4 regions of the Paenibacillus sp. 102 genome follow, and region 2 is predicted to be linked to each of the others. Evidence: riboswitches for the same ligand, from Rfam matches in the RefSeq annotation. Region 2 holds a riboswitch; each other region holds the start of a gene.

Region 1 (3,087 bases), on a different contig from region 2:
AGAAAGAATTTTTACACGCAGCCATTATTTATTTTGTTATTGCATGTGTTTTCGGGAGCGTATCTTTACTATATGAATGGAAAATTCTTTTATTCACGGTTACGATGATTCCGCTCTTTATCGTAAATATATACTTTGCCCGTCAAAAAAAGGAACGAGCATTAGTAAATGACATTTGTGCGATACTTGTTTTCTGCATTGGTGGTTTGATTAGTTATTATTTTTCGATGAAGACAATTGATGGGACAGCATGGTGGATTGCGGCTGTTTCTTTCCTTTATTTCTTAGGTAGTACATTTTATGTGAAAACAATGATACGTGAAAAGAACAATCCTACTTATCGCTATGTCTCATGGGGCTACCATATTTTCTTAATCATTGCTTCTTTCGTAGTAAATCCATTGATTTCTCTTGTATTTATACCGAGCCTAGTTCGTGCAATCGTATTGTATGGTAAAAAAATATCTATATTAAAAGTTGGGGTTTTAGAAATCGTTAATTCTGTATATTTTTTAATTGTGACGGCAATACTGTTGCAGTATGCCATTTGAGGTATTGCCCATCTCGTAAAGAGGTGGGCGATATTTATTTTTGTTCTAAAATATCAACCGTGTGATTACATTTTTGTAATGCATGTTCCACAGCTTGTAGAGATTGTTCGATTGCGCTCCCGATTATCGCTCTTTTCGACTGTTTGTAATGCATGTTCTAAACAATTCTTTGCTTCTTGCAGCGAATGGAATGAATCTTGAACGTATCCGCGGGCATTTTTATCCATCATAAATTCCTCCTTTTTTACATACAATTTTAGTATGGGCGTTAGGAAAGAAAATATAACTTATTGTATGTTGTTTGACAATTGTAATAAAAATAGCTATAGTAAGATATAAAGTGAATATTTTCTTATCCAGAGAGGTGGAGGGACTGGCCCGATGAAACCCAGCAACCGCGATGCAGGTGCTAATTCCAGCAGAACATATTTGTTCTGGGAGATAAGACGAAGCTATATACGTAACTTCTTCTTATCGAAGAGGTTTTTTTATTGCAAAAAAACCGATTCAAAAACAACAGAATAAGAAGAAAGGGGTTGCAATTGTACTGTGACACTTGAAAAATACGTAAAGCTGCGTAGTGCAGTATATGAATATATGATGGAACAAGATAAACCAATATCACTATTAGATATTCAAGAACATATCGTTTCGCATCATGAAGGAAAATTCACGAAAAAAATGTTACACCAATTTTATTTATCAAGGCTATTAGACGAACTGAAACTGGATGGGAAAATTACTTTAGCTAATGATGAATACCACTATGCTGAAAAAGGGGTATATTATAAGGCGAGAAAAGGGAGCTAGGCTCTCTTTTTTTATGTTATAATTTATCTGAAAATTAAAAGAAGTATGTAGAGTAAAAGACTGCCAAAGCAGCCTGATACAAGGGAATGGTGTTGAGTGTGTAGTGTCAAAAGTTGAATATGCCCTGAAAGAGGCATTTCATTCGGCTATAAATGAAAAGAGACACCTTCGCCGAGTAGGTGTCAGTTGGTTTGTCATATAGGCTTGCTACTTGACATGTATTAGAATAGCATGGGATGCGAAAGAAAGTCAAAAGGGAATTTAAGGAAAGGTGTTGTAAGAAGGTGAACATACTAATCATATATGCACATCCTAATCCATCTAGCTTCAATGCATCCATTTTAGAACATGTCCAAAAAGGACTGCAAGAAACGGATCATTCGGTTACATTGCTCGATCTTTATAAGGAGCAATTTAACCCAGTACTTATTTTTAACGAAGATAAAAGAAGACGTGATTTAGCGTATGAAGAAGAGACAGAGAAATACAGAACATTAGTCAAAGAGGCAGATTCTTTTATTTTTATTTATCCAATTTGGTGGTGGGGGATGCCAGCTATTTTAAAAGGATTTATTGATCGCGTTTTTGTTGCTGGGTTTGCATATAAATATGAAGGGGTAATGCCGAAAGGGTTGCTTACAGGGAAAACGGCGTGGGTTATTAATACTCTAGATTCGCCGTTATGGTACGTGGCACTCTTATATCGCTCCGCTGATTGGGTGATTATGAAAAAGGGTATTTTACGATTTTGTGGTATACGTCAAATCAAACGATCTGTCTTTCAGTCTGTAAAAACAAGTAAAGCAGCAAAACGTGAAAAGTGGCTTTTAGAAATAAAAGAGAAGGCTGAAAAATTATGAATGAGCTAGAAATGATAATAAGATGCTGTAATCGGAATGATGAATTGTTTCGTACATATGTAATTTGCTTACTTCAATTGAAACATCATAGTGAAGTGTTTCAAAAGGTGAAGCAACAATTAAGAGTGGATTATTTAGTAATGGGAATTTGTGAACGGGAAGTTGATGGGGTTATTAAGGAAAGTAAAGAGTATAAGATGTACGAATTACCTAAAGTATTGAGATGGGATTTTCTCCGAGAAAATCCTTCGATGATTGAAAGTGTTTGTACAATGGTATTTGCATATAGAAGATTACATCTTTCATATGATGAATGGGGAAAGGTAATAAGATGTATAGAAAACAATGGATAAATCTCATAGTTATTATGTAAAAAAGCTAGTATAAAACTAGCTTTTTTGAATGATTTAAATTTAGATGAAAAGAAAGCATAAACCGATAACTACCCCTGCATAAAGTAAGTTAACAACACAAAATCCCATAATATCGCGGGCACCTAAACCGGCAATTGCTAATGCAGGTAATGCCCAGAAAGGTTGTATCAAGTTCGTCCAAGCATCTCCCCAAGCAATTGCCATTGCGGTTTTCGCAGCAGGTACACCAAGTTCTGCGCCAGCTGGGATCATGATAGGGGCTTGTACAGCCCATTGACCGCCTCCAGATGGTACGAAAATGTTTACAATTCCTGCGCTTAAAAACGTGAATAGAGGAAAGGTGGTTTCACTCGAAATGCTAATAAAGAAATTAGAAATTGCTCCTCCAAGTGAAAGACCTTCGCTGTTCGCTCCAATCATCATTCCCATAATTCCTGCGTAAAATGGAAATTGGAGTAGAATGCCAGAAGCGCTTTTCGTTGAATCTGAAAA
Region 2 (3,087 bases):
CAATTGCAGGTGCTCCTCGCACTTCTAACATCACAATACTTTTCCACACATCTTCAATACTGGTTAACGTTTTATATTCTACAACGTGCGGTAATCTCGTTTGATTTAATAATGCAATCGAATCTCCTTTCCAGCTTATAGAACGCGGAACGGCAACTGTTGCACTCATGCTTTTACCCCTCCTGAAACAATATATTGAAATACCGTTTGAAACAATCGAGTATCCGCACCGGTTGTTTCATGTAACAATAGTTCTCTACCTAAATATAATGCATGCTTTTTAGCTTGAATTCTTCTATTCTTATCCTGAATTCCATCCAAATCTGCTACATGTGCTAATCCAATTGTTCGACGAATGATTTCGCAACCTGCAAATCCAACTGCATCAGCAAAAATATTTTGCAGTACAATTGCCAGCCATTGTTTCTCCTTTGTATATGATTCTACTCCGTCTAGTACCCATAGTTTTGTAAATACTTCTACAAAATTACTCCATGTTTTTTCAATATGATTAAATAAGATATTTCTTTTCTCTTCTTCTCTTGATAATGCATTTAATAATAGGTTTGCTATGAATTGACCAAGATCAAATCCGAGTGGTCCATATGTCGCAAATTCCGGATCAATTACCTTCGTTTCCGAAGGTGATGAAAAAATGCTACCTGTATGTAAATCACCATGAATTAATGCTTCTTTTCTCGTTAAAAATTTATATTTATACTGCGCTACCTGTAACTTCAATTTCTTATCACACCAAAGTTCGTCTAATACAGGCTGCAATTCTTCCTCATAATCGTTTGTTTCATAGTTCCCAAATGGATCTGTAAATACGAGATCTTCTGTAATTTTACAAAGATCAGGATTAACAAACTTGCCGTCTAGCACCCTTTTCTCTTCTGCTAATAGACCAAAATCTGACGTATAAAAAAGAACGTGTGCCAAAAAACGTCCAATATGCTGAGATAAAAGTGGATAATCTTCCCCTTCAATCAACCCTTTACGAGTAATTGTAAGAGATGATAAATCTTCCATTACTGTCACAGCTAACTCTTCATCATGACCATATACTTTCGGAACATATTTTGGTACATATTTCGCAAAGACTTGTAATGCTTGACTTTCAATTGTAGCTCTTCTTAAAGAAAGCGGCCAGCTTTCCCCAACGACTTTTGCATATGGGAGAGCTTGTTTTACAATAATACCGCGTTCTCCATCATGGAGCCGGAATACATAATTTAAATTTCCATCCCCTATTTCATGGCAAGCCACCTTTGCTTTTTTCTCAAAGTATCCATGCTCTTTTACATACTCAACTGCTGTTTCTTTTGTTAATGAACGATATCCCATTTTTTATCCCCCTTTATTAAATTCAGAGGCTTTTCATCATAAGAAAAACCTCTTTCCATGAAGAAAGAGGTTTGAAGTTTATCTTCTCCCCTCTTATCTGTCAGAAAGTTATCCTTTCTGCTGGAATTAGCACCGTGCCTTTTTGGCGCATAAGCGCCCCATCTTACAATGGTATTACGGTCGGTTGCTGGGTTTCATCGGGCCAAATCCCTCCACCTGCTCTTGATAAGAGTTGCATGATTTATTTAAATTTTTAACTTTCTGTTACAGACTATAACAAGAATAAAAATCATTTGTCAATATTTTTATTTATATAATTCCGGGCGTCGATCAGCAAAAACAGGAATTCCCTTACGCACTTCCTTAATTTTTTCTAAGTCTATCTCCCCTTGTAAAATTGATTCTTCTTCTCCTGCTTCTGCTACAATTTCTCCCCATGGATCAACAATAAGAGAATGTCCAGCAAACACATTATTTGGATCCTCTCCTGCTCTATTGCATGCAACTACATAACATTGATTTTCAATCGCTCTCGCTTGAAGAAGTAAACGCCAATGAGCTAAGCGAACAAGCGGCCATTCTGCTACAACGAATAATACATTTACCCCTTTTACAGTATGAACACGCATCCATTCTGGAAAACGAATATCATAACAAATGACACCACCGCACTGTACACCATCCAATATAAATTCTCCTGTTTCATCACCTGCTATTAAATAGTTATGTTCATTCATCAACTGGAACAAATGAACCTTACTATACTCACTTTGTAGTTTTCCTTCACGATTTACTGTATACATCGTATTCGTAACACCATGCTTTGTTTGCCTCGCAATAGAACCACCGACAATATTCACACCATATTGCTGTGCCCAATCTGAAAGAAGTTGCTTTGTTTGAATCCCACCCCCATCTGCAATTTCCGGCAATCTCTCTAAATCATAACCAGTCGTCCAAAGTTCTGGTAATACGATAACGTCCGGTTTTCCTTGCATCGCCTCTTTTATTTTTTTCTTTGTATTTTCAATATTTGTTTTTACATTACCAAAAGCAATATCCATTTGAATACATGCGACTTTCACTTTATCCACCCCATCTTCAATTATTTGTTCTTTACAAAAACTTAGAAAGGTTATATCATTTGTCACTAGAATTGTAACAACTTTCAAAAGAGGTGGAAAGTATGAAAGATTTTCAACCTTCCGAGATTGTAACATCATTACCAACGCAATTTTTCGCTTCACTTGTTGCAAAAGTTAACAAAGTCGTCGAAGCAGGGCACGATGTTATCAATCTAGGTCAAGGCAATCCAGATCAACCAACACCGCCGCATATCGTAACAGCTTTACAACGTGCAGCAGAAAAAGCAGTTCATCACAAATACCCGCCATTTCGCGGACATGAAAGCTTAAAAAAAGCCGTTGCGACATTCTATGAACGTGAATACGGAGTCAAAATAAACCCTAAAACAGAAGTCGCTATTTTATTTGGTGGTAAAGCCGGTCTGGTTGAATTGCCGCTTTGTTTTACAAACCCTGGTGACACAATACTTGTACCTGATCCAGGATACCCTGACTATTTATCAGGCGTCGCTTTAGCGAAAGCAAAGTTTGAGACGATGCCATTGTTAGCAGAAAATGATTTTTTACCGGATTACACTAAAATCAATGATTCTATTGCCAAACAAGCTAAATTGATGTTTTTAAATTATCCTAATAATCCAACTGGTGCTATTGC
Region 3 (3,087 bases), on a different contig from region 2:
TCCATTAGGTAAACTAGTGATTGTTGTTTATGGATCCATGATTTTCTTCGTGGTAGTAGTATTAGGACTTACAGCGAAAATATTTGGTATTAACATTTTCCAATTCTTTAAGATCTTAAAAGACGAGCTTATTTTAGCGTATTCTACTGCAAGCTCAGAAACGGTTTTACCGAAAATCATGGAGAAAATGGAGAAGTTCGGTTGTCCGAAAGCAATTACATCTTTCGTTATTCCGACAGGTTATTCATTTAACTTAGATGGATCAACTTTATATCAAGCCATTGCAGCGATTTTCTTAGCGCAAATGTATGGCATTGATTTATCTCTTACGCAGCAAATTACATTATTGCTTGTATTAATGGTTACATCTAAAGGGATTGCGGGTGTACCGGGTGTATCATTTGTTGTATTATTAGCAACATTAGGTACAGTAGGTATTCCGGCAGAGGGATTAGCATTTATCGCAGGTATTGACCGTATTTTAGATATGGCTCGTACAGCAGTTAACGTAGTAGGTAACTCTTTAGCAGCTGTTGTTATGTCTAAATGGGAAGGTCAATATGACGATGCAAAAGGACAAGCTTATGTAAAAGAGATTTCTCAAAAACAGCAAGTAGCTTAATTATTATTCGAAAAGCTCTCACATATTATGTGAGAGCTTTTCTATATAGAAAAAGGAGCGGAGAGTAATGAAACGGAAGTACGGAAACGGTTCTTCTTGGGAGCGATTAATAGAGAAGACGTATACGGTGAAGAACATAGGAGAAGGTATGTTAGGAATATTGCATATGCTGAAAGTGAAAGAGCCTAGTTTTAAAGAGTACAACGATAGAGAGCTTTGTATTGTAAACGATGGATATACGTGGGTGCAATATTTTATAAATGATAAAAACTTTGCAATTACAGCTATGTTAAATGAAAGAATGGAATTAGTACAGTATTATATTGATGTGGCGGAAAAATATAAAATAGATGAACGAGGTATGCCGTATTTTGATGATCTATATTTGGATGTAGTGCTATTACCAAATGGTGATGTATATTTGTTGGATGAAGATGAATTAGAAACAGCGTATATGGATGGAGATATTTCGAAAGAAGAATATAAAGTAGCTTGGAATACAGCTAGTTGGATTATTGAAGCAATTGGAAAAGAGAATTTTTCTTGGATTACAGTTTTAGAAACAGAAATTGAAAAATTAAAATAATATTTTTTTTTACAGAAAGCTTGATTTATTCGTATTTTTGTATAAATATCAAAAAATACCAATGATTTTTACATAAATAATAATTGACTTTTGATTTGTAAGCGAGTAAAGTTAGGGAAGAAATTATTATTAAAAATAAAATATGAAACCTTCTTATAAAGAGAGGCGGAGGGACTGGCCCTACGATGCCTCGGCAGCGGACTCGCAACAGAGTGCTGTGCCAAATCCAGCAAGCATGTGCTTGATAGATGAGGAGAGTGTTTCTTATAGATGTATAAGACCTCTTCTTTTGGGAAGAGGTCTTTTGTTATAAGATAGAAAAGGTTTAGAACTAGGGAGAGATGTTATTTTGAAACAAATGAAGGGAAATGGCTTAGCATTATTACCTCTTGGAATATTCTTAGCGCTATTTATTGGCTCTGGAATCATTACAGGGGATTTTTATAAATTGCCGATACTTGTAGCTATTTTAATTGCTGTAGGGACTGCATTAGTGATGAACAGAAAAGAAAGCTTTACATCAAAAGTAGAACGGTTTGCCAAAGGGGCTGGTAATCCGGATATTATGATTATGGTTTTGATTTTTGTACTTGCTGGTGCGTTTTCTGAAACAGCAAAAGGAATGGGCGGGGTTGACTCTACAGTTAATTTAGCGCTATCTATTTTACCACAAGGGTTTATCGTTGCAGGAATTTTTGTTATAGGTGCCTTTATTTCATTAGCAATGGGAACTTCGATGGGGACTATTGCAGCGATAGCACCAATTGCAGTAGGGATTAGCCAGCAAACAGATATTTCTATTGCGTTAACGATGGCAACAGTTGTTGGCGGGGCGATGTTTGGTGATAATCTATCGTTTATTTCTGACACGACAATTGCAGCAGTTCGTTCACAAGGTACGGAAATGAAAGATAAGTTTAAAACAAACTTTTTAATTGTTTTACCAGCTGCAATTATTACAATTATAGTATTGGTTTTCCTTACATTAGGAAATCATACAGAAATCAAAGCTCACACATTTGACTGGGTGAAAATATTGCCGTATGCGGTTGTGCTTGTTACAGCTTTACTTGGATGGAATGTGCTTGTTGTGTTAGCAGGCGGAACGGTTCTATCAGGTTTTATTGGTCTTATTGATGGAAGCTACACATTAGCTAGCTTCTTTAAAAGTGTTACAACAGGGATAAATGGAATGATGGAGCTTGTATTACTAGCAATTTTAATCGGTGGAATGGTTGAAATCATTCAATATAATGGTGGTATTCAATATTTAATGAATACATTAACACGTAATATTCGTTCGAAAAAAGGTGCAGAATTTGGAATCGCTAGTTTAGTTAGTCTGACAAATATTTGTACAGCGAATAACACAATTTCTATTATATTCACGGGTCCACTTGCAAAAAATATTGCCGATCAATATGAAATTGATCCAAGAAAATCAGCGAGTGTATTAGATCTTTTTTCATGTTGTGTACAAGGATTAGTTCCATATGGTGCGCAAATGTTAACGGCGGCAGGATTTGCGGCATTGTCACCGGTTGAATTGCTACCATATGCGTTTTATCCGATTTTGGTTGGAGTTTGTGGCATAGTTTCTATTTTAATTGGTTTCCCTCGGTTTTCGAAGGTAGCAGAAAAAGAGCAATATCATAAAACAGCGTAAAGAAGAGGATGTCTTGTATAAGGCATCCTCTTTCTTTATGAATCGCTCTTTGATTTACAATGTGAAAAGGGCTTATAGGATGCAACAAGAATTTCATAAGGCTTAATAAAAATTTTAAATATATATTCTAATTAAAGGAATTGATACTTTTATTAAGTCTATTCTTTTTAGCTCCCAGCTTGTTTTATATTCCATCACCATGTAGGGCTGACC
Region 4 (3,087 bases), on a different contig from region 2:
GAAAAGAATGAACTTCTATATATGGAAAAATATCAAATGAAAAGAACGTTTGAAAGTTGAAGTGCTGTACATAGTTGTAAATCTCATCTCGTTTTTTTTCGATTTTCATTTTTTCACCTCTTATTTAGTATGAGATATCTCCTATTCTTTTTACAAGTGGAAGTGATACGATTTATTTGAGAACAAAAGCAAAAGTGTATTTTTATAGGGGAAAGGAAGAGAAGCAACATGAGGAAATATCAAACATTACTATTTGATGTAGACGATACATTACTAGATTTTAAAGCGGCTGAGAGAACAGCGTTACATTTACTTTTTGAGGAACAAAAAATCCCTTTAACTGATGAAATTACAGCACATTATAAAAAAATAAACCAAGGTCTGTGGAAATCCTTTGAGGAAGGAAAAATAGACCGAGATGGGGTAGTAAATACTCGGTTTTCAATTTTATTTAAGAAGTACGGTCAGGAAGTTGATGGACCTTTGTTTGAACAAAATTATCGAAGGTATTTAGAAGAAGGGGATCAGCTTATTCAAGGAGCCTTTGAACTAATACAAGATTTCCAAAATGAATATGATTTATATATTGTTACAAACGGTGTTTCCAAAACGCAAGATAAACGTCTGCGTAATTCGGGATTACATTCATTCTTTAAGGATATTTTTGTTTCAGAAGACACTGGTCATCAAAAGCCAATGAAGGAATACTTCGATTATGTTTTTGCACGAATTTCTAATTTTTCTGTGGAGAAAGGATTAATTATCGGTGATTCATTAAGTGCAGATATTAAAGGTGGGCAACTAGCAGGATTAGACACATGTTGGTTTAATCCTGCAAAGAAGCCGAATCCTACTGGAATTGTTCCGACTTATGAAATACAAAGTCTTAATGAGCTGTATCAAGTTTTACGATAATTACTATCTTCTTAGATTAAAACATGACGTTATCCCTTTAAAGATTCTAAGGATATTGGGAGAGCACCTTGTGCAACAAGCCAAAGAAATAGAGGGAAAATGAATTGGTTAAGGTATAGATGTTATTGTAAAATAGTGAAAACTCGCGTTATGTACGTGAGTTTTTTTTCATATGAATGAATATAGGACTTATTGTGATTTTATGGTGAAATTTACCATAATGGAGGGAGAGGTTTGGGTGTTTTTATTTATACTGCTTTAGCAGCATGTACCTGTATATTAATTAGTTCGTTAATTTTGCAAAGGCAATTTCCTTATAAAAAATATGATGTTGTTTTGTCTACTATAATGATTGGAACGGGTATGGTCCTTATGCTTTATGCTGCTTATGGCGTTAAGATTTCGATTGGTAAAAATTTATGGTATATAGGGGTGTTCACAGTAATCGGGATTGTAATGGGTACCTTTATAAATTTAGCTATAAAAATTGGAAGGAAAAAAGATAGGTATAAATTCCATGTTGTTGGTCACATGATAGGCTTTTTAGCATGTGCCATACAAGTCATAACCTATTTTTATCGAGAATATCAGTGGACTTTCTTTCATGTAGACCAGTTTTCTATTTTTATTATGGTTATGGTATCTATACTATTTGTTTGTATTGCAGTGTTTCTTCATCGAATTTTTTTCATGTGCGCTGCGATTTTTCCAAGTTTATATGCAATGATATACTTATCTATTCCTTTGATGATTGTTAGTAATAGCTTGCTTATAATAGCCGCTTTACTCATGACGATAGAGTATGAAAAGAAAAAACGTGTAAGTAAACGTGTAGAATATTTTAGGGGTAAAGGTTAATTATAATAATATTTTAATATAATTTTAATTTTCGGAATAAATAATTAAACATTTAATAAAATCTTTTATAAACATTCAGAAAAATAATTGACATTAGGAAATTATTGCTATAAAATCAACGGTAATTGCATAGTCTTATCAAGAAAAGGTGGAGGGACAGGCCCTATGAAACCTTGGCAACAGCCGTATAGCGGAATTGTGCCAAATCCTGCAGGTAATAAACCCTGAGAGATAAGAAAGAGACTTTAGAGCGTGTTTTCAAACTGCTTCTTTCTTGTTAGGGAAAGAAGCAGTTTTTTTATTTTCTATAAAAGAAAGGAGAATAAGAAATGGGAGAATCATGGGGGAAAGGAACGATTTGTGTGCAAGGTGGTTATACACCGAAGAATGGTGAACCACGTGTTTTACCACTCTATCAAAGCACGACGTACAAATACGATACGTCTGATGATTTGGCAGCGCTCTTTAATTTAGAGGCAGAAGGTTATATTTATACACGTATTGGGAATCCGACACTGGCAGCATTTGAACAAAAGTTATCCGATCTAGAAGGCGGAGTTGGAGCTGTTGCAACAGCCTCTGGTCAAGCGGCTATTATGCTTGCTGTTTTAAATATTTGTAGTAGTGGTGATCATTTGCTTTGTTCTTCAACCGTTTATGGGGGGACATTTAACTTATTTGGGATGAGTCTACGTAAATTAGGGATTGATGTTACATTCTTTAATCCAAACTTATCTGCTGATGAAATTGTGGCACTTGCAAATAACAAGACAAAGCTGATTTATGCAGAATCACTTGGTAATCCAGCGATGAATGTCTTGAACTTCAAAGAATTTTCAGCTGTTGCTAAAGAGTTAGAAGTACCTTTTGTTGTTGATAACACGTTAGCGACACCATATTTATGCCAAGCGTTTGAACACGGAGCAAATATCATTGTTCATTCCACAACAAAATACATTGATGGCCATGCAAGTTCATTAGGCGGTATTGTTATTGATGGAGGAAATTTTGATTGGACAAATGGGAAATATCCCGAGCTTGTCGAACCAGATCCAAGTTATCATGGCGTAAGTTATGTGCAGAACTTTGGGCAGGCAGCATATATTGTGAAAGCTCGTGTTCAACTATTAAGAGACTATGGAAACTGTATGAGCCCATTCAATGCGTATATTAGCAACATCGGTTTAGAAACATTGCATTTACGAATGGAGCGTCATAGTGAAAATGCTCTTGCAGTTGCGAAGTGGCTTGCTAACCATGATCGTGTTGAATGGGTGAATTATCCGGGATTAGAAAGTAATGAAAATTATCCGC

What was found. A riboswitch is a leader RNA that binds a small molecule or an ion and turns the genes downstream of it on or off. The one in region 2 is predicted to bind S-adenosylmethionine.
Region 1: linked by a shared signal. The riboswitch ahead of AAIE21_RS13220 (hypothetical protein) and the one ahead of mtnK (S-methyl-5-thioribose kinase) in region 2 are both predicted to bind S-adenosylmethionine.
Region 3: linked by a shared signal. The riboswitch ahead of AAIE21_RS07635 (Na+/H+ antiporter NhaC family protein) and the one ahead of mtnK (S-methyl-5-thioribose kinase) in region 2 are both predicted to bind S-adenosylmethionine.
Region 4: linked by a shared signal. The riboswitch ahead of AAIE21_RS21280 (bifunctional O-acetylhomoserine aminocarboxypropyltransferase/cysteine synthase) and the one ahead of mtnK (S-methyl-5-thioribose kinase) in region 2 are both predicted to bind S-adenosylmethionine.

Annotation. Positions count from the first base shown of each region.
Region 1 covers NZ_JBCGHT010000004.1:208,149-211,235, reverse strand. The annotation lists gene AAIE21_RS13230 (YwiC-like family protein) at 1-551, shown strand, start outside; partial or broken gene AAIE21_RS13225 (hypothetical protein) at 586-778, opposite strand; SAM riboswitch class I at 901-999, shown strand; gene AAIE21_RS13220 (hypothetical protein) at 1,101-1,361, shown strand; gene AAIE21_RS13215 (NAD(P)H-dependent oxidoreductase) at 1,646-2,221, shown strand; gene AAIE21_RS13210 (group-specific protein) at 2,218-2,574, shown strand; gene AAIE21_RS13205 (short-chain fatty acid transporter) at 2,635-3,087, opposite strand, start outside.
Region 2 covers NZ_JBCGHT010000001.1:548,407-551,493, forward strand. The annotation lists gene mtnA (S-methyl-5-thioribose-1-phosphate isomerase) at 1-169, opposite strand, end outside; gene mtnK (S-methyl-5-thioribose kinase) at 166-1,347, opposite strand; SAM riboswitch class I at 1,438-1,579, opposite strand; gene AAIE21_RS02845 (carbon-nitrogen family hydrolase) at 1,653-2,519, opposite strand; gene AAIE21_RS02850 (pyridoxal phosphate-dependent aminotransferase) at 2,534-3,087, shown strand, end outside.
Region 3 covers NZ_JBCGHT010000002.1:331,553-334,639, reverse strand. The annotation lists gene gltP (glutamate/aspartate:proton symporter GltP) at 1-622, shown strand, start outside; gene AAIE21_RS07640 (ribonuclease FAU-1 family protein) at 690-1,208, shown strand; SAM riboswitch class I at 1,359-1,463, shown strand; gene AAIE21_RS07635 (Na+/H+ antiporter NhaC family protein) at 1,558-2,874, shown strand.
Region 4 covers NZ_JBCGHT010000012.1:100,525-103,611, forward strand. The annotation lists gene yeiL (transcriptional regulator YeiL) at 1-109, opposite strand, end outside; gene AAIE21_RS21270 (YjjG family noncanonical pyrimidine nucleotidase) at 229-915, shown strand; gene AAIE21_RS21275 (hypothetical protein) at 1,150-1,773, shown strand; SAM riboswitch class I at 1,906-2,011, shown strand; gene AAIE21_RS21280 (bifunctional O-acetylhomoserine aminocarboxypropyltransferase/cysteine synthase) at 2,103-3,087, shown strand, end outside.